DNA from 3 places in the Paraburkholderia sp. RL17-368-BIF-A genome. Region 2 is predicted to be linked to each of the others. Evidence: riboswitches for the same ligand, from Rfam matches in the RefSeq annotation. Region 2 holds a riboswitch; each other region holds the start of a gene.
What was found. A riboswitch is a leader RNA that binds a small molecule or an ion and turns the genes downstream of it on or off. The one in region 2 is predicted to bind cobalamin.

Region 1: it holds a riboswitch for cobalamin, as region 2 does, so the genes downstream of both, P0D87_RS16800 (TonB-dependent receptor domain-containing protein) here and cobW (cobalamin biosynthesis protein CobW) in region 2, are expected to answer to the same signal.
Region 3: it holds a riboswitch for cobalamin, as region 2 does, so the genes downstream of both, cobG (precorrin-3B synthase) here and cobW (cobalamin biosynthesis protein CobW) in region 2, are expected to answer to the same signal.

Annotation. Positions count from the first base shown of each region.
Region 1 is NZ_JARESN010000008.1:261,574-267,452, forward strand. It holds gene P0D87_RS16790 (ABC transporter ATP-binding protein) at 1-590, opposite strand, end outside; gene P0D87_RS16795 (FecCD family ABC transporter permease) at 587-1,651, opposite strand; gene P0D87_RS16800 (TonB-dependent receptor domain-containing protein) at 1,679-3,565, opposite strand; cobalamin riboswitch at 3,655-4,003, opposite strand; gene P0D87_RS16805 (hypothetical protein) at 4,222-4,578, shown strand; gene P0D87_RS16810 (cell division protein ZapA) at 4,575-4,889, shown strand; RNA gene ssrS (6S RNA) at 5,061-5,242, shown strand; gene P0D87_RS16820 (EVE domain-containing protein) at 5,328-5,786, shown strand.
Region 2 is NZ_JARESN010000034.1:4,349-10,227, forward strand. It holds gene cobN (cobaltochelatase subunit CobN) at 1-1,645, opposite strand, end outside; gene cobW (cobalamin biosynthesis protein CobW) at 1,660-2,769, opposite strand; cobalamin riboswitch at 2,936-3,216, opposite strand; cobalamin riboswitch at 3,286-3,529, shown strand; gene cobA (uroporphyrinogen-III C-methyltransferase) at 3,734-4,456, shown strand; gene P0D87_RS31400 (cobalamin biosynthesis protein) at 4,453-4,884, shown strand; gene cobO (cob(I)yrinic acid a,c-diamide adenosyltransferase) at 4,881-5,483, shown strand; gene P0D87_RS31410 (cobyrinic acid a,c-diamide synthase CobB) at 5,486-5,879, shown strand, end outside.
Region 3 is NZ_JARESN010000002.1:480,187-486,065, reverse strand. It holds gene P0D87_RS05225 (cobalt-precorrin-6A reductase) at 1-305, opposite strand, end outside; gene P0D87_RS05220 (cobalt-precorrin-5B (C(1))-methyltransferase) at 302-1,390, opposite strand; gene P0D87_RS05215 (bifunctional cobalt-precorrin-7 (C(5))-methyltransferase/cobalt-precorrin-6B (C(15))-methyltransferase) at 1,396-2,646, opposite strand; cobalamin riboswitch at 2,731-2,921, shown strand; gene cobG (precorrin-3B synthase) at 3,005-4,516, shown strand; gene P0D87_RS05205 (precorrin-8X methylmutase) at 4,509-5,135, shown strand; gene P0D87_RS05200 (precorrin-2 C(20)-methyltransferase) at 5,132-5,875, shown strand; gene cobJ (precorrin-3B C(17)-methyltransferase) at 5,872-5,879, shown strand, end outside.

The DNA.
Region 1 (5,879 bases), on a different contig from region 2:
CATTCGCTCAGCGCTTCCAGGCACTCTATCTGATGATGCAAGTCCAGATGCGACAGCGGTTCATCGAGCAGCAACAGCGGCGCTTGCTGGCACAGCACCCCGGCGAGCGAGACACGCTGACGTTCGCCGCCTGAGAGCGACAGCACGTCGCGCGCGGCGAGTTCGGTGAGGCCGAGCACATCGAGCGCGGCGTGCGCCGCCTCGCGATCGGCCTCGCGCTCCCAGCCCCAGCCGGTCAGATGCGGAAAGCGGTTGAGCATGACGATGTCGAGCACGCTTGCGCTGAAAGCGTCGGGCGCGCTTTGCGGCATCAACGCGCGACGCTGCGCAAGCTGCTGACCATGCCAGCGAGCAAGCGGCACGCCGTCGAGTTCGACATGTCCCGCCGACGGTTGCTTCAAGCCGGCTAACGTCGATAGAAGCGTCGTCTTGCCCGCGCCGTTCGGTCCAGCCACGCACCAGATCTCGCCGGGATAGAACGTATGCGTGAAGGCGTCGAGCAAGGTGCGTGCGCCGGCACGCAAGGTCACGCGTTGCGCGCTGAGCGCGGGCTGAGCCTGGTTGGAGGTGTGATGGGAGGCGTGCATCATCGGCCGGCGCGCAGCAGCATCCACAGAAACACGGGCACGCCGATGATCGACGTGATCACGCCGACCGGCAATTGCGCCGGCGCGATCACGAGGCGTGCGATCAGGTCCGCGCCCATCACCGCGACGCCGCCGCCGAGCGCCGCGGCGGGCAGCAGCATGCGCTGGTCGTTGCCGAACGCGAGCCGCAGCACATGCGGCACGACGAGCCCGACGAAGCCGATGGTGCCCGCCGTCGTCACGGCCGCAGCCGCCGCGAGCGAGGCCGCGAGATAGACGCGCAAGCGCAGCGGCATGACCGCCACGCCGAGCGCTTCTGCGACGGCGTCGCCTCGCAAAAGCACGTTCAGACGCGGCGCAACCGGCACGATGACAACTACAACGACCACGAGCGCCGCAAGCGCCGTCCACGGCATCGCATTGCCGTTGAGGTCGCCGGTGAGCCAGAACAGCATGCCGCGCAGACGATTGTCGGGCGCGAGGTTCAGCAGCAACGTGATCAACGCGCCCCAACCCGCCGCGATGACCGCGCCGGTCAACAGCAAACGCGGCGACGTGTCCTGTGGCTCGCCGCGCCACAACTCGCGGCGCGCGAGACCGAGCACGAGCAGAATCGATACGAATGCGCCTGCGAACGCGGACGCATCGACGAGCCACCACGCGCTGCCGGCGATCATCGCGATCAGCGCGAAGCTCGCGGCCCCGCCCGATACGCCCAACACGTACGGCTCCGCGAGCGGATTGCGCAACAGCACTTGCAGCAGCGCACCGGCCATCGCGAGCAATGCGCCGCACGCGAAACCGGCTAATGCGCGCGGCAAGCGCAGCGTGCGGACGATCTCGCCGGCGAGATCCTCGGAGGCGCTTGCAGAGCCGGACGCGGACGCATGCAACGGCGACAGCGCCTCGATCACGCGCGCGGGCGCGAGCGAGACGCTGCCCAGCGCCAGCGACGCCATCAGCACGACCAGCGCGGCGAGCGCGAGCACGAGCCAGATTGCCGCGGCGCGCTTCGCGGTCATCGCGTGCAATGCGGCGGGCAACGAACCTGGATGACGACTCATCGGCGCGCTCTCAACATGGCGCGCGCATCACTGCTGCTGCCAGCCGAGCGTGACATACGCACCGCGCCCCGGCGAGTTATACGAGTAGGCCGTTTCATAGTCCTTGTTCAACAGATTCTGGATTTGCGCGGCCACGTACCAGGCTTTCGTGATGTTGTAGCGCGCGGACAGATTCACGATGCCGTAGCCGCCGAGCTTGCCGCTGCTGTCCTCGCGCGGGCCGCTCACGACCCACTCGCCGCCCACGCGCCACCCTGCGATGCTGCGGTTCACCGTCAAGGACGCGAAGCGCCGCGCGCGCCGCACGAGGTCCACGTCGTTGTCGAGATCGACGGGATTTTGCAGCGTGACCGATGCGCGCACATCGGTCTTGCCCACATGTCCGCTCCACGATCCCTCGAGCCCCTGCACTTTTGCATGCCCCACGTTCTCCGCCAGATAGATGCCCGGCGTGACCTGCTGATAGTCGATCAGATTCGAATAACGCGTCTGGAAAGCACTCAAACGCATCACGCCCAACGCATTCGACGCGTACTGCAGCGCCGCTTCGAGCGAATGGCTGCGCTCGGGCTGAATCGACGGATTGCCGCTTAGCGGATAGTACAGATCGTCGAAGCTCGGCGCGCGAAACGAATCCGAATAGCTTGCGCTCAGCTTCCAATGCGGCGTGATGTCGAACCCATAGCCGAGATAGTAACTGTTCGCTCCGCCGAAATCGGAGTACTGGTCGCGCCGCACGTTGGCCTGGATCTGATTGCGTCCGAAGCGCGCCGTGTAGCCCGCGAAGACGGAATCGACATGCCGCGTGGGCGCGGCGAACGTATCGGAGTCGAGGCTCTGATCGAGATGCTCGTAGCCCACGCGCAGTTTTTGCTGCGCGGCCAGCGCGAAATCGTTCTGCCACGTGTATTGCCGGTTGTCGGTATCGAAGCGTCCGTTGTAGAGGCCGTTGGTCTTCGACACGCTGCGGTCGTCGCCTTCGGACACGATGAAGTGCGTGGTCCACCAGTCGGTCAGCTTGCCGTTGGCGAACGCGGACACCTGCCGCACTTTCGTGTAGAGGTTGTTCAGATCGGTCGGCGCGCCGTACGCGTTGTCGTAGCTGTTGTTGCCGTTCGACTGCAGATAGCGGACGCCCGCGTCCCATTGGTCGTTGAACTTGTGGCGCAGCGACGCCGAAATGCTCTCGTTCAGATAGCCGTTCGCGTTCGGATTCGCGTTGGGCGCCTCGCTTGGATTGAGCGCTGAAAAGCCGTCGTCTTTCGAGCGCGCGAGCGAAATGCTGAAGGTCGTGCGGCCGTCTTTATCCAATGCGCCGTTCGCGCCGACCTGCTGCGTCTGCGTGTGATAGCTGCCGTAGCCCAGGGAGAAATTGAAACGCGGCGGATGCGCGCCGCCGTCTTTCGTGAACACCTGTACCACGCCGCCGATCGCACCGGAGCCGTATAACGCGGACACGTTGCCGTTCACGACTTCGACGTGATCGATCTGATCGAGCGGAACCTGCGCGATTTGCGCGGTGCCGAGACTCACGGAATCGACGCGCACGCCGTCGATGAGAATCAGCGATTGCGTCGACGACGCGCCGCGCAAATAAAGGCTCGCCGTCGAACCGGGCCCGCCTGTACGCGAGATTTGCGCGCCGGGCGCGAGTTGCAGCAGGCCGGGCAGATCCGTTGCGGTGGTGTCGGCCAGGTCCTGCTGATCGAATAGCGACGTCTGCGGGATCGTATCGGCAAGCGCTTGCGGTCCGCGCTCGGCGGTCACCACGACGGGCGATAAAACAGTGGACGATGCAGTGGACGAAGCGGTGGACAAAGCGTCGGCGTTTGCAGGCGCGGCGGCCTGCGCATGCGCGAGATGGGGCAGCCCGGCAAAAGCGAGCAGCACCGCGCGGGCGATGGGGGACAGCATGAAGTGAGATTTCCCGTGGATGGCGTGCGCGGCCCGCTTCCCCGCAGGCCGTCGCGTAACGAGGCGCGTGCGCTTTTGACAATTCGCGCCGCGCGCCCCTCCCTCTGGCCGGTATCCGGGCTAACGACTTTCGATCCCGCCTTCCCACGCGTGACGCGCAGTGGCACACTCGCGAGTTGAACCGGAACACGCGATGGGGATCGAACTGCAAAAGCGCGAACTGCTGTTCGAAATACGATTCGTACCGCAGCACTGAACTGCGATGAGCAGCAATGAACTGCAGCGAATGCGACGAACTGCAATGCACGCGAAATGCGGTCGCTTACCGTTGCGGGGGCAGCGCAGGTTGGCGCGTTCGGGTAGAACGGCGCGGCCTGCTTCCCGTTTAACTGCGCGCACAATGAAATGCGCGCGGGCACCAGAGTGCGGCCAGTGTATGAGCGCCCTCTGAGTCAGTCAAGAACGCGGGCCGCGAGAGCGATTCATTCGGACAGGGTCGAGCTATTGTCCGACGCGATCTCCGGCACGCGCGTAGTTTCTCTTCTTCAGTCGAAAAAAGGCTGCAAAAAGCGGGGTTGTTACGTCTCGAAACGAGACAAATGTCGGAACGTGCGACATTCCGCGCTAAAATGCGATGTCTTTAGAGGACGCAGCACATGCTCACCGAACTCGAAACACTTTCACAGAATATCGGCAAGCTGATCGCGATCAGCCAGCGCCACAATGAAGCGCGCCTCGCGCTCGAAGAGCAACTCGCGCAGTCGCGCGCCGAAGCCGAAGCTACGCGCACGGAACTTGCGCTGCTGCGCGAGGAACGCGACGCACTGCAAGCGGAGCGCGACGCGCTGTCGGCCAAGATCGACGACGCGCAGGTGCGCCTGAACGCGATCCTCGAAAAATTGCCGCGTGCGCGTGCGCACAACGAGCCGGACAACCAGCTCGATCTGCTCGAGCCCGCTCCGCACGAGGTCGAAACAGAGAGCGACGCCACTCGCCACGGAGAAAATGCATGACGACCAAGCAGATCGAAGTATCGATTCTCGGCGTGCCCTATCGCCTCGCCTGCTCGCCGGAAACGGAAGGCGCGCTGCTTGAAGCAGTCGCGCGAGTCGACGCCGAAATGTCGAAGATCCGCAATAACAGCAACGTGCGCGGCACGGATCGCATTGCAGTCATGGCTGCGCTGTCGCTGGCATCCGAACTGCTTAAGCTGCAAACAAGCGTGCGTCACGGAGAAGCATTTCCCGCTGAAGAAATCCGGCGTACAATGCATCAAATGAACGAGCAACTGGGTACTGTCATCGAGCAGTACAGCGTGCAGTAAGTTGCAAGTAGCATGTTGCAAGCAGTGCGGCCGGTGCTGATACCGGCTGCGGATTCAAACGGAAAGTAAGCAGGCAAGGTTCGTGAAGCATGCACGAACTGCGCGAGGCGAACAGGTCCCCAACGTTTGAGTCAATCGTTTGAGTGTCATCGGTTTAGCTTCATCGGTTTAGCTTCCCTGCCTGGTTCGCCAAGGTCATATATTCCTTGAACCAATGCCATGTGCACGGTTGCGGAAATTTGTAGCACGGGCGTGCGCGTCACTCTGTCTGATGTACCCGAAGTGCTGCTAACTGCGACCAATTCTGAACCCCCGGTTCAGGATGCCGGCCTAGCGGCTAAGGCGGGGACCTTATTTGGAACGGCATCGGACTTGCGTCCGGTGCCGTTTTTGTTTGGGCGCCGTGCTTCTTCAAACCCCTAACGTTCAATTCGATTCATGCGCTACTGGCTAATGAAGTCCGAACCGGACGAAGCAAGCATCGACCATCTCGCCAACGCCGCGCACCGCACGCTGCCGTGGACGGGCGTGCGCAACTATCAGGCTCGCAACTTCATGCGCGATGGCATGCAGATCGGCGACGGCGTGCTGTTCTATCACTCGAGCTGCCCCGAGCCGGGCATCGCGGGGCTTGCTGAAGTTGCGTCCACGGCCTATCCGGACCCCACGCAGTTCGATAGCAAGAGCCCGTATTACGACCCGAAGTCGTCGCAGGAAACGCCGCGCTGGCTGCTCGTCGACGTCGTGTTCAAGAAGAAGATTCCGTTGATTCCGCTCGCCGCCTTGCGCGAGCATGAAGAACTGAAGGACATGCGCGTGCTCGCGAGAGGCAACCGTCTGTCGATCACGCCAGTGACCGAAGCGGAGTGGCGCTTCATCACGACGCGGCTCGTTTGACGTCGCGCGGCCCACGCTGCAGCAACGTTGAAGCAAGGTTAAATTAGGGAACCAAGCTCAGGTTACGAGCGCCTAACGGACTCGCAAACGGCT
Region 2 (5,879 bases):
CGATTGCGTCGATGCCGAACTGATGACGCAGCCAGAAATAGAACGCCAGGTACGCATGCGGCGGCACCAGCTCGGCGTCGTGATAGCTCGCGTAGTCGCCCTGGTCACGTGAACGCGACGGCTGAATGCCGACGAACACATGACCGCAGCGCCAGCCTGAAATCATGAAACGGCCGCGCCGCACGGTCGGGTCCTGGTCCGGCGGCCCCCAACGCGCGTTCAGCGCATCGCGCGTCTGAGCAGGCAGCGCGTTGAAATGCGCGAGGTAGTCGCCAAGCGCGAAGCTTTGCAAAGCGGGCCGCAGATCGCGCACGACGGGATCGTTCGTCACGCCTTCGGTCAGCTTCTTCAGCAGCGCGTCGCCGTTTTCTGGCACGTCGGCCACGCGATAACCTTCGTCGCGCAGCATCGACAGAATGCCGACCACCGACGCCGGCGTATCGAGTCCGACGCCATTGCCGATGCGTCCCTCGCTCATCGGATAGTTAGCGAGAATCAGCGCGAGCTTCTTCTCGGCGTTATCGAGCGAACGCAGCCGGCACCAGCGGCGGCTCAGTTCAGCGAGAAAACGCACGCGCTCGAGATCCGGCTGATAGCGGACCACGTCGACTTCCGTATGCGGACAACGATAGGCGAGTCCCTTGAAACTGATCGCGCGCGTGATGATGCGGCCGTCCACTTCCGGCAGCGCGATATGCATCGCGATGTCGCGCGAATTGAGACCCTGGTTGTCCTTCACCCAGTCGTCGCGATTGCCGCCGCTCAGGATCACTTGCAGCACCGGCGCATCGCCTGCGAGCGCGAGCGGCTCTGGATCGTCGATCGCAGACGCGGCGAACGCAGTGGTGTTGAGCACGAGTGCGGCGTCATGTTGCGCGCACAACGACTGCACGACTTCGCGGCTCATCGCATCTTTTAGCGACGTGATGGCGATCGGCAGCGGGTTCATGCCTTCGGATTCGAGCGCGTCGATCAGCGCGTCGAACACCGCGGTATTGGCCGCCTGAAGATGCGCCTTGTAGAACAGAATCGCGGCAACAGGCGCGGCATGCTGCCAGCGCGCCTGCCAGTCGGCGATAGTCGGCGTATCGCATGCGGGATGGTAGAGCGACGCGGCTGGCAACGCGCGCGGCGGCGCCGGTTCGCGGCCCCACCCAAGCGCGCGATGCGCGATGCAGCGCAGGAACGCCTCGGCGTTCTGCGGCCCGCCTTCGCGCAGATAGCGCCACAGTTGATGGCATAACGCTGCATCGGCGGTACTGCGTGCGAGCAGGTTCGGATCTTCCTGGAGATCGCCGGAAAACATCGCGAGCGTCTGCTGTTTGCGCTCCGCAAGCGCGACCACCTGCTCGATGCCGTATGGCCAGTACGCCTCGCCGCCAAGATGATCGACCACGACCACGCGCGCATGTTGCAACACGTCTTCGACGTAAAAGTCCACGGAGGCAGGCTGCCGCAGATACGTGACATTCGCGAGGCGCACGCTCGGAAAGCCGTCGCCGAGACGGGGAAACACGCTCGCGAGCAACGACAGCGTCGTATCCGCGGAACTCAGAATGACGATGTCCGCGGGCCGCTGATCGATGCGGATCACGCCTTGCGTATCGTCGACGAAACCGCCCGGCGTGGTGCGCAGCAGATGCATGTGTCTATACCGGCTTACGTCTGTTGCGCGGCGACAGCGGCTGCGACGCCGAGCGCGGCGTCGAACGCGCGTTGCAGCGCAGCCTGGTCGAGGTCTTCACCGATCAGCACGAAGCGGCTTTCGGCGCCTTCGCCTAGTTCTTCCAGTTCACCTGGCTGCCAGCGTCGATCGAAATAACTATCGAAGCGCCGGCCCACGCCTTGAACGACGAGCCGCATCGGCGCGCCCGGCAACGCCGCGAAACCCTTCACGCGATAAATCGTGTTGTTCCCCACGAGTCCTTGCAGCGCGGCGATCACCGCTTCACGCGACTGCGCCTTTGCATTCACGACCACCGAATCGAACTCATCGTGATGATGATCGGCGTCGTCGGCCGAACCGTGGTGATCGTGGCGCAAGTGAATGGTTTCCTCCGACGCCGCTTCGAGCCCGAACAACGCGTGCAGATCGAGCTCGCCCCTATGGGCGCGCACGATCTTCACCTGAGGCGGAATTTCGGCGCGAATCACGGCTTCGACCGCGTTCTGGCCTGCTTCGTCGAGCAGATCGGTCTTGTTCAGAATCACCAGATCCGCAGCCGACAATTGATCCTCGAACAATTCGTGCAGCGGCGACTCGTGGTCGAGATTCGGATCGGCCTTGCGTTGCGCGTCGACGGCAAGCGGATTTTCAGCGAATTGGCCGCTTGCCGCAGCGGGTCCATCGACGACGGTAATCACCGCATCCACCGTGAAACTGTTCTTGATCTGCGGCCAGTTGAACGCCTGCACGAGCGGCTTCGGCAACGCGAGCCCCGACGTTTCGATCAGCACATGGTCGATCTGCTCACGGCGCTCGACGAGTTTTTCCATCACCGGAAAGAACTCTTCCTGGACCGTGCAGCACAGGCAACCGTTCGCCAGTTCATACAATTGGCCTTCGGTCTCGACGCCGTTTTCATCGCAACCAATGCCGCAACCTTTGAGGATTTCACCGTCTATGCCGATCTCGCCGAACTCGTTGACGATCACCGCAATGCGCTTGCCGCCCGCGTTCCGAAGAATGTGCCGCAGCAACGTCGTCTTGCCGCTGCCGAGAAAGCCCGTGACGATGGTGACGGGAATCTTGCGCATCTGAACTTGCATGGTGAGTCCATCCGTGAGAGTTGCATCTGCTGGCCGGCCGAATCACGCGCTTTGCGCATGACGTCGCATCGCAAAACGCGGGAACGCACGACGGCCTTGCCGCTACACCAGGGAAACGCAGAATACGGGTATGAGGTCATGAGCGCAGCGCCGCTTCCCCGCGGCGTTCGCCCTTCGTGTTCCGGCCGGTATCCGGGCTGGCGAAAGCGCCGCTTCCCCTTCCCGGACGAGTGATTTCTCGCCCAGTGGTGATATGCCGACGCGGCCTTGCGCGTGGACATCGAAGCCGGCTCCGCGGCGCCATGCAAACCGCCATGACGTCGCTTTTCGCTTACCGTTGCGGGGGCAGCACAGGTTGACCCGATCCATGCGAGGCGGGCGCCCTGTTTCCCGTTTAACTGCATGCGCACGAGCGCGCACACGAGCACCAGAAGTGCGTGCGAGTGTAGGCCGCGCGCCTTGCGCCGTCAAGAAAACGCAAGCCCGGCGCGCTTATCGGACGGGCTTGCCGTGTGCTATCGTATGCGCGCGTCTGGTGCCCGCACATGTGCTCGCGTGTGCAGTTAAACGGGAAACAGGCAGCGCGCTTGCGCTCAACCTGTGCTGTCCCCGCAACGGTAAGCGACCGGCGGCGCGATTATTTTTTGCGCCGCACATGCGTTTTCAGTGCCACTGTCCAGCACATTCGAACGAATGTGGGCGGGAAGGCAAAGCGCGTGAGGCCGCCAGCCCGGATACCGGCCAGACGCGGAGGCGGCCGTGCGTTGTTAACGTCACGCCGCCGGCCGCCGGAATCCGCGAGGGACGGATGTGAAGGCGCTCAAGCACGACTTAGGGAAGCGGTCTGCAATCCGCGTTTGCTGTCGTGCGCGAATGCACAGTTTCGAATGACTTCAATTTCCATCACATTGCGTGTATGTCGACGCTGCGCGATTGCATGTGCGCCGACGCGGCGCATGCCGCGATGAAACGCGCATGGCTGATCGGCGCAGGCCCCGGCGACGTCGAACTGATGACGCTGAAGGCAACCCGCGCGCTCGCGCAAGCCGACGTGATACTCGTCGACGATCTGGTGAACCCCGACGTGCTGCAATTTGCGCGCGCCGATGCGTGCATCGTGTATGTCGGCAAGCGCGGCGGTCATCCGTCGACGCCGCAACACGGCATCGTCGAACAAATGCTCGCGCATCTGAACGAAGGGCGCAGCGTCGCGCGTTTGAAGGGCGGCGATCCCTTCGTGTTCGGCAGAGGCGGCGAAGAGCAACAGGCGCTGCATGCGGCGGGCGTCGACGTCGAAATCGTCAGCGGCATCACGGCCGGCATTGCGGCGCCGGCGGCCATCGGCATTCCGGTCACGCACCGCGATCATGCGCAAGGCGTGGTGTTCGTGACCGGCCACGGCGCGGGCACGAGCGAGCCGGATTGGGCCGCGCTCGCCGCCACGCGCATGACGCTCGTCATCTATATGGGCATGCGGCGGCTAAACGACATCGTCAGCGCGTTGCTGGCAGCGGGCATGTCGGCACAGACTCCGTGTGCCGCGATCGAATCCGCAACGCGCCCCGAGCAGCGGCATGCGCTCGCCACACTCGGTGATTTCGCCGATGCCGTCGCGCGCGCGGGACTCGGCTCGCCCGCGATCGTGGTGATCGGCGGCGTCGCGTCGCTGGCGAAGGATGACCGATGAAAACGCTTAGCGTGGGCATCGGTTGCCGCTTGCATACGTCGGCGGAAGAAATCGAAAACGCTGTGCGCGCAGCGCTCGGCTCGCATGCGTTCGAAGACATCGCGGCCGTCGCCTCGATCGAAACCAAAGCGCAAGAACCCGGCTTGCTCGCGTTCTGCGCGCGCCACAAATTGCCGCTGCAACTCTTCACTCGCGAGCAGATTGCCGCGCTGCATGTCGCCGAGCCGTCGGCGGCGGCGCGCGAGCATCTCGGCGTCGACGGCGTCTGCGAACCGTGTGCGTTGCTTGGCGCGTCGATCCACGCTGCTGCGCACACGCCCTATCTCGTCGCTCGCAAAACCGTCCACGCGGGCGTCACCGTGGCGATTGCATCGACCGAACACGCGCTGCCGCGCAGCGCCACCTTCACTGACCAGGACCTTCCATGAAGACCGATCCCGAATCGCATCAACGCATGACCGAACGCCGGCGCGAAGGCCACGAAAAGAAACAGGCCAACGCGACCGTCGAAAAGGGTCTGCTGATCGTCAACACCGGCACCGGCAAAGGCAAGACGACCGCTGCGTTCGGCATGGCCGTGCGCGTGCTCGGCCACGGCATGCGTCTTGGCGTCGTGCAGTTCATCAAGGGCGCGCTGCATACGTCGGAGCGCGACTTTCTCGGCGCGATTGCGAATTGCGATTTCGTCACGATGGGCGACGGCTACACCTGGAACACGCAGAACCGCGACGCCGACATCGCGACCGCGCGCAAGGGCTGGGACGAAGCGCGCCGGATGATCGAAAGCGGCGACTATCAGATGGTGATCCTCGACGAGCTGAACACCGTGCTCAAGTACGAGTACCTGCCGCTCGACGAAGTGCTGTCCGTCATCGCCGTGCGTCCAGAGATGCTTCATGTGGTCGTGACAGGCCGTCATGCGCCCGACGCGCTGATCGAAGCCGCCGACCTCGTTACCGAAATGCGCATCGTCAAGCATCCGTATCGCGAGCAAGGCGTGAAAGCGCAGCGCGGCGTGGAGTTCTGAACGTGTCCGCCTGCCCCGCGCTCTTCATCAGCGCGCCCGCGTCGGGCCAGGGCAAGACCACGATCACCGCGGGTCTTGCGCGCTACCATCGGCGGCTCGGGCGGCGCGTGCGTGTCTTCAAGACCGGGCCCGACTTTCTCGATCCCATGATTCTCGCGCACGCGAGCGGCGCGCCGGTGTTGTCGCTCGATCTGTGGATGGTCGGTCAGGACGCGTGCCGCAATCTGCTCGCCGAGGCCGCGGCCGAAGCCGATCTGATCCTGATCGAAGGCGTGATGGGTCTCTTCGACGGCACACCGAGCAGCGCCGATCTCGCGAGCGCTTTCGGGGTGCCCGTGCTCGCCGTCATTTCTGCGAAGGCGATGGCGCAGACCTTCGGCGCGGTCGCGTTCGGGC
Region 3 (5,879 bases), on a different contig from region 2:
TGCGGCTGCCAGGCGGGCCGGCGCAGCGCCCAGCACGGCACGCGCGCGGACCTGGCCGCCTGCGCCGCGTTCGCGCTAATTTGCGCCGCGTACGGATGCGTCGCGTCGATCACGAGGCCGATCGCCTCCTGTTCGATATAGCGCTGCATCCCTTCACTGCCGCCGAAGCCGCCCACGCGCACCGCGCAGCGCAGATCGTCGGGCACCTTGCCGAGTCCGGCGAGACTGTAGACATCGTGCGCGGCAAGCTGCCGCGCGATGTGCAACGCGTCGCCGGTGCCGCCGAGCAGCAGAACCCGCGTCATCGCGCCGCTCCGATCAGATTGCCCTGGCGGTCGATCGCGAATGTCTCGACGCTCACCTGCGGCGGCACGATCTCGCGCGCCACGCGAAGCGCATGTTCACAGACGATGTCGGCAAGCGGCACCTGTTGCGCATGCGCGAGCGCGACGGCCTGCTGACTCGTGTTGGCCGCGCGAATCGCGGCCTGCAACGCGTCGTCGGCGCCGTGTTCGGCGGCCCATACGGCGAGCCGTTCAAGGTCGATGCTCGAGTTGCGGCTATGCAGATCGAGGTGGCCCGCCGCGAGCTTGCTCAGCTTGCCGAAGCCGCCGCAAATGCTCAGCCGCTCGACCGGCGCGCGCTTCATATGCTTGAGCACCGCGCCGACGAAATCGCCCATTTCGATCAACGCGATGTCGGGCAAGCCGTAATGCGCGCGCATCGCGTCTTCGCTGGCGTTGCCGGTGCAGGCGGCGACATGCGTATAGCCGTTCGCGCGCGCGACGTCGATGCCTTGATGAATCGACGCGATATACGCCGAGCACGAGAACGGGCGCACGATGCCGGTCGTGCCCAGAATCGACAGCCCGCCGAGAATGCCGAGCCGCGGGTTCATCGTCTTGAGCGCGAGCGCTTCGCCGCCCTCGACGCCGATCGTCACTTCGAAGCCGCCGCGATAGCCGTGCTCGGCGGCGAGTTCGGCGAGGTGCGCGGTCATCATCTGACGCGGCACGGGGTTGATCGCCGGCTCGCCGACCGCGAGCGTCAGACCGGCGCGCGTGACGGTGCCCACGCCCGGTCCGGCGCGAAACACCACGCCCGCTTCCGCGACGAGGCGCACGCGCGCGAACACCACGGCGCCGTGCGTGACGTCGGGATCGTCGCCGGCGTCCTTGATCGTGCCGGCCTCGGCGCCGTCGTCGGTCAGGCGGCAGAACACGAGCGGCATCGGCACATGCTGGCCCTTCGGCAACACGATTTCGGCGATGTCGCTGACCACGCCCGCGAGCAGCAGACGCGCCGCCGCCAGCGACGTCGCGGTGGCGCAACTGCCGGTCGTGTAGCCGCTGCGCAGCGGCGCGGGTTGTTCGGGGGTCTCGTCGCGCATCGCGGTCAGGCGGAGCGTTCGGGCTGTGGGCGGCTTGCGGCGCGCTCGTCGCCGCAGGGCTTCACCACATCGAGCAAGGTGATCGGCAGCGCCTGCCGCCACGTATCGAATCCGCCGAGCGGTTGTGCATCGGCAAGCGCGATGCGCGTCAGCGTGCCGCCATGCTGTTCGCGCCATGCGGCAAGCGCCGCCTCGCCTTGCAACGTCACCGCGTTGGCGACCAGCCGGCCGCCGTCGCGCAGACTCGCCCAGCACGCGTCGAGTACACCCGGCACCGTCACGCCGCCGCCGATGAACACCGCATCCGGCGTCGGCAGCCCGTCGAGTGCTTCAGGCGCGCGGCCCGCGACGAGTTGCAGCCCCGGCACGCCCAACGCATCGCGATTGTGTTCGATAAAGCGCTGCCGCTCCGCGTGCGCTTCAATGGCAATCGCGCGGCAAGCCGGATGCGCGCGCATCCATTCGATGCCAATCGAGCCGCTGCCCGCGCCCACGTCCCACAGCAATTCGCCGGGCGTCGGGGCGAGGCGCGCGAGCGTGATCGCGCGCACATCGCGTTTGGTCAACTGGCCGTCGTGGCGAAACGCGTCGTCGGGCAAGCCGCAAGTGAGCGGCAGACGCGGCGCGCCATCCGTCGCGCGGCATTCGAGCGCGATCAGGTTCAGCGCGGCAACGTCGCGCGCGGACCACTGATCCGCGCGGCCGTCGATGCGCCGCTCCGCGTCGCCGCCGAGATGTTCGAGCACGGTCATGCGCGTCGCGCCGAAGCCGCGCGCGTTCAGCAGCGCAGCGAGCGCCGCGGGCGTGCCGCCGTCCGCGCTCAACACGAACACGCGCGCGCCGTCATGCAGATGCGCGTTCAGCGTCGGCTGCGGCCGGCCGACCAGCGACACGACGGCCGCATCCTGCAACGGCCAGCCAAGCCGGGCGGCGGCCAGCGACAACGACGAAGGTGCGGGCAGCACGCGCAACTCGTCGGCCGGCAACTGCCTGGCCAGCGTCGCGCCGACGCCGAACAGCATCGGATCGCCGCTCGCCAGCACGCAGACGGAGCGGCCGCGCTCGGCGAGCAACGGCGCGAGATCGAACGGACGCGGCCACGCGGCGCGGCGCGCGGCAAGCCGCGCCGGCAGCATCGACAGATGACGCTCGCCGCCGTAAATCGCCGACGCCTCCAGCAACGCACGCCGCGCGGGCCGTCCCAAACCGGCGAAGCCGTCGTCGCCGATGCCCACTACCGTCAGCCACGCCGGCATGCATCCTTCCTCATGATGTCTCTCAAAACAATGCGCTGCGCCACGCCGGTCAAAGCGTCCAGCCTCGTTGTGCTATCCGAAAAAAGGCATAATACAGCCGCCGGTGCCCTTCGGGGCCTAAGAGGGAACACAGCGGGGAAACCATCGCCGCTGCGGCTGCCCCCGCAACTGTATGCAGCGAGTCCGCCTGCGCTAAGCGCCACTGGTTCGACCGGGAAGGCCGCGGCGGACGACGACCTGCGAGCCAGGAGACCTGCCGGCGAGACTGTTCGTGCCAGCCAACATCGGGCGGGGTGTACCGATGCCGCAGCCAAGCCGCTTTATCGCTTGCTCGGGCCGTCGCGCGACGCTAACCGCGGTGTCCGTCTTGAATCGAGCTTCTCCCTCCTCCACTGTATTGCCTGACGCGGCTTTCGCGCTGCGGCCCTCGGCGTGTCCGGGGCTCGCGCGGATCGTCGCCGCGCGCGACGGCGGCATCTGCCGGATCAAGCTGCCGGGCGGCGAGCTGAGCGCGGCTCAGGCCCACGCGATCGCGGATGCGAGCACGCGGCACGCGGCGGGCGTGATCGAGTTGACGAACCGCGCGAATCTGCAACTGCGCGGCGTTCGTGGCGGCGAGGAAGCGGCGTTGATTGCGGCGTTGGTCGATGCGGGGCTTGGGCCTTTGGCGGAGGCTGGTGCTGATGCTCCCGCCGAGGCCGATGCGAACTCTGCCGCCGCCCTCACCGCTTCAGCCGCCGACGACATCCGCAATGTGATGATCAGCCCTGCCGCGGGGCGCGACCGTTCTGCGCTTTTCGACACAAGGCCGCTTTGCACGACTTTGCTCGCGCTCTTGCAAAGCGACGCGCGTTTCGCGGCGCTGTCGCCGAAATTCGCGCTGCTCGTCGACGGCGGCGAGCGTCTTGCGCGGCTCGATCATCCGCATGACGTGTGGCTCGCGGCATCGCAGGGTGGTTCCGGCGAGATCCGCTTCGTGTTCGGCCTCGCCGGTTGTCCACCGGTTGCTGCGACGAATTCGGCGACGATTCATGCAGGCGCACTCGCCGCCGTGCTGCCGTCGCAAGTTCCGGCGCTGGTGCGGGCGCTGCTGCATACGTTTCTCGATCTCGCCGCCGACTCCGACACGACCCGCATGCGTCACCTGCTCGCCGAACATTCCGCCGACGCAATCCTGCGACACGCGCAAACCTACGTCGATTTCCCGTTGGCACGCGACGCAGCGCTCGCCGAGTGGCAGCGCAGCACGCCCGCCGATGCCACGCTGCGCGTCGGCGCTCACGCCCAGCGTATCGCGGGAACGTGGCACGTCGGCGGTCAACCGCTGCTCGGCCGCATCGACGCAACCGCGCTGCATGGCCTCGCTTCGCTGGCGCGGCAACACGCGAACGGCGCGCTACGCATCACGCCGTGGCAAAGCGTTCTGCTGCCCGACATCGCCACACATGCCGTGCCCGCCGTGCTTACCGCGCTAAAAACGCTCGGCTTTGCGTGCGACCTGGACGACCCCGCTTCACGCCTCATCGCGTGCGCCGGTTCCACCGGCTGTGCAAAAAGTCTCGCGGATACCAAAGCCGACGCGCTCGCGCTCGCCGCGCGCCTGCCCGCGGGCGTCGACGTGCACCTGAGCGGCTGCCCGCGCTCCTGCGCCGCCGCGCATTGCGCGCCGTTCACGCTGCTTGCCGCGGCGCCCGGCCTCTACGATCTTTACCGGCGCGACGCACAGCCGGGTTTCGGCGAATGCGTCGCGCGCCGACTGACGATCGCACAAGCCGCCGACACCCTCGCGCAACTCGCCCAAGCCGGACAGACGCACGCCCAGGACGCACGACCAGAATGCCCGACTCAAATGAGTGATACCGATGCTTGATTACATTCGCGACGGTCAGGAGATCTATCGCCAATCCTTCGCGACGATCCGCGCCGAAGCCGATCTGTCGCGCATCCCCGCCGACCTCGAAAAGCTCGCGGTGCGCGTGATCCACGCGTGCGGGATGGTCGACGTGATCGGCGATCTCGCGTTCTCGCCGAATGCCGGCACGGAGGGGCGCCTCGCGCTCGCGCAAGGTGCGCCGATTCTCTGCGACGCCGGCATGGTCGCGCAAGGCATCACGCGCGCGCGCCTGCCCGCGAACAACGACGTGATCTGCACGCTCACGCACGAAGACGTGCCCGACCTCGCGCGCGAACTCGGCAACACGCGCTCGGCCGCCGCGCTCGAATTGTGGCGTCCGCGTCTTGCGGGCAGCGTCGTCGTGATCGGCAATGCGCCGACCGCGCTGTTTCATCTGCTCGACATGCTCGATGCCGGCGCGCCGAAACCCGCGCTGATTCTCGGCTTTCCGGTCGGCTTCGTCGGCGCGGCCGAATCGAAAGCCATGCTCGCGGGCGACAGCCGCGGCGTGCCGTATGTCGTCGTGCATGGCCGCCGCGGCGGCAGCGCGATGGCCGCCGCCGCGGTCAACGCGCTGGCGACGGAGGTCGAATGACCGCCGCGCCGCAACGTGCAGGGCGTCTCTTCGGACTCGGCGTGGGTCCGGGCGATCCCGAACTCATCACGCTCAAAGCACTGCGTCTCCTGAAGGCCGCGCCGGTGGTCGCGTACTTCGTCGCGAAGGGCAAGAAGGGCAACGCGTTCAGCATCATCGAGGCGCATTTGCACGACGCGCAGCAGCATCTGCCGCTCGTCTATCCCGTGACGACCGAGGCGCTCGAGCCGCCGCTTTCGTACGAAGCGATCATCGCGGACTTCTACGACACGGCCGCGCAGATCGTCGGCGGACATCTGGACGCGGGGCGCGACGTCGCGGTGATCTGCGAAGGCGATCCGTTTTTCTACGGCTCGTATATGTATCTGCACGACCGGCTCGCCGCGCGCTACGAGAGCGAGGTCGTGCCGGGCGTGTGCTCGATGCTCGGCGGCGCGGCCGTGCTCGGGGCGCCGCTCGTCTATCGCAACCAGAGCCTGTCGGTGCTGTCGGGCGTGCTGCCCGAAGACGAACTGCGCCGCCGTCTCGCCGATGCCGACGCCGCCGTTGTGATGAAACTCGGCCGCAACTTCGACAAGGTGCGGCGCGTGCTCGGCGATCTCGGCCTCGCGCATCGCGCGTTGTACGTCGAGCGCGCGACGATGGGCAATCAGCGCATCGTGCCGCTCGCCGAAGTCGATCCGATGGCGTCGCCGTATTTCTCGCTGCTCGTCGTGCCGGGGGAAAAATGGCAAGGATGATGCC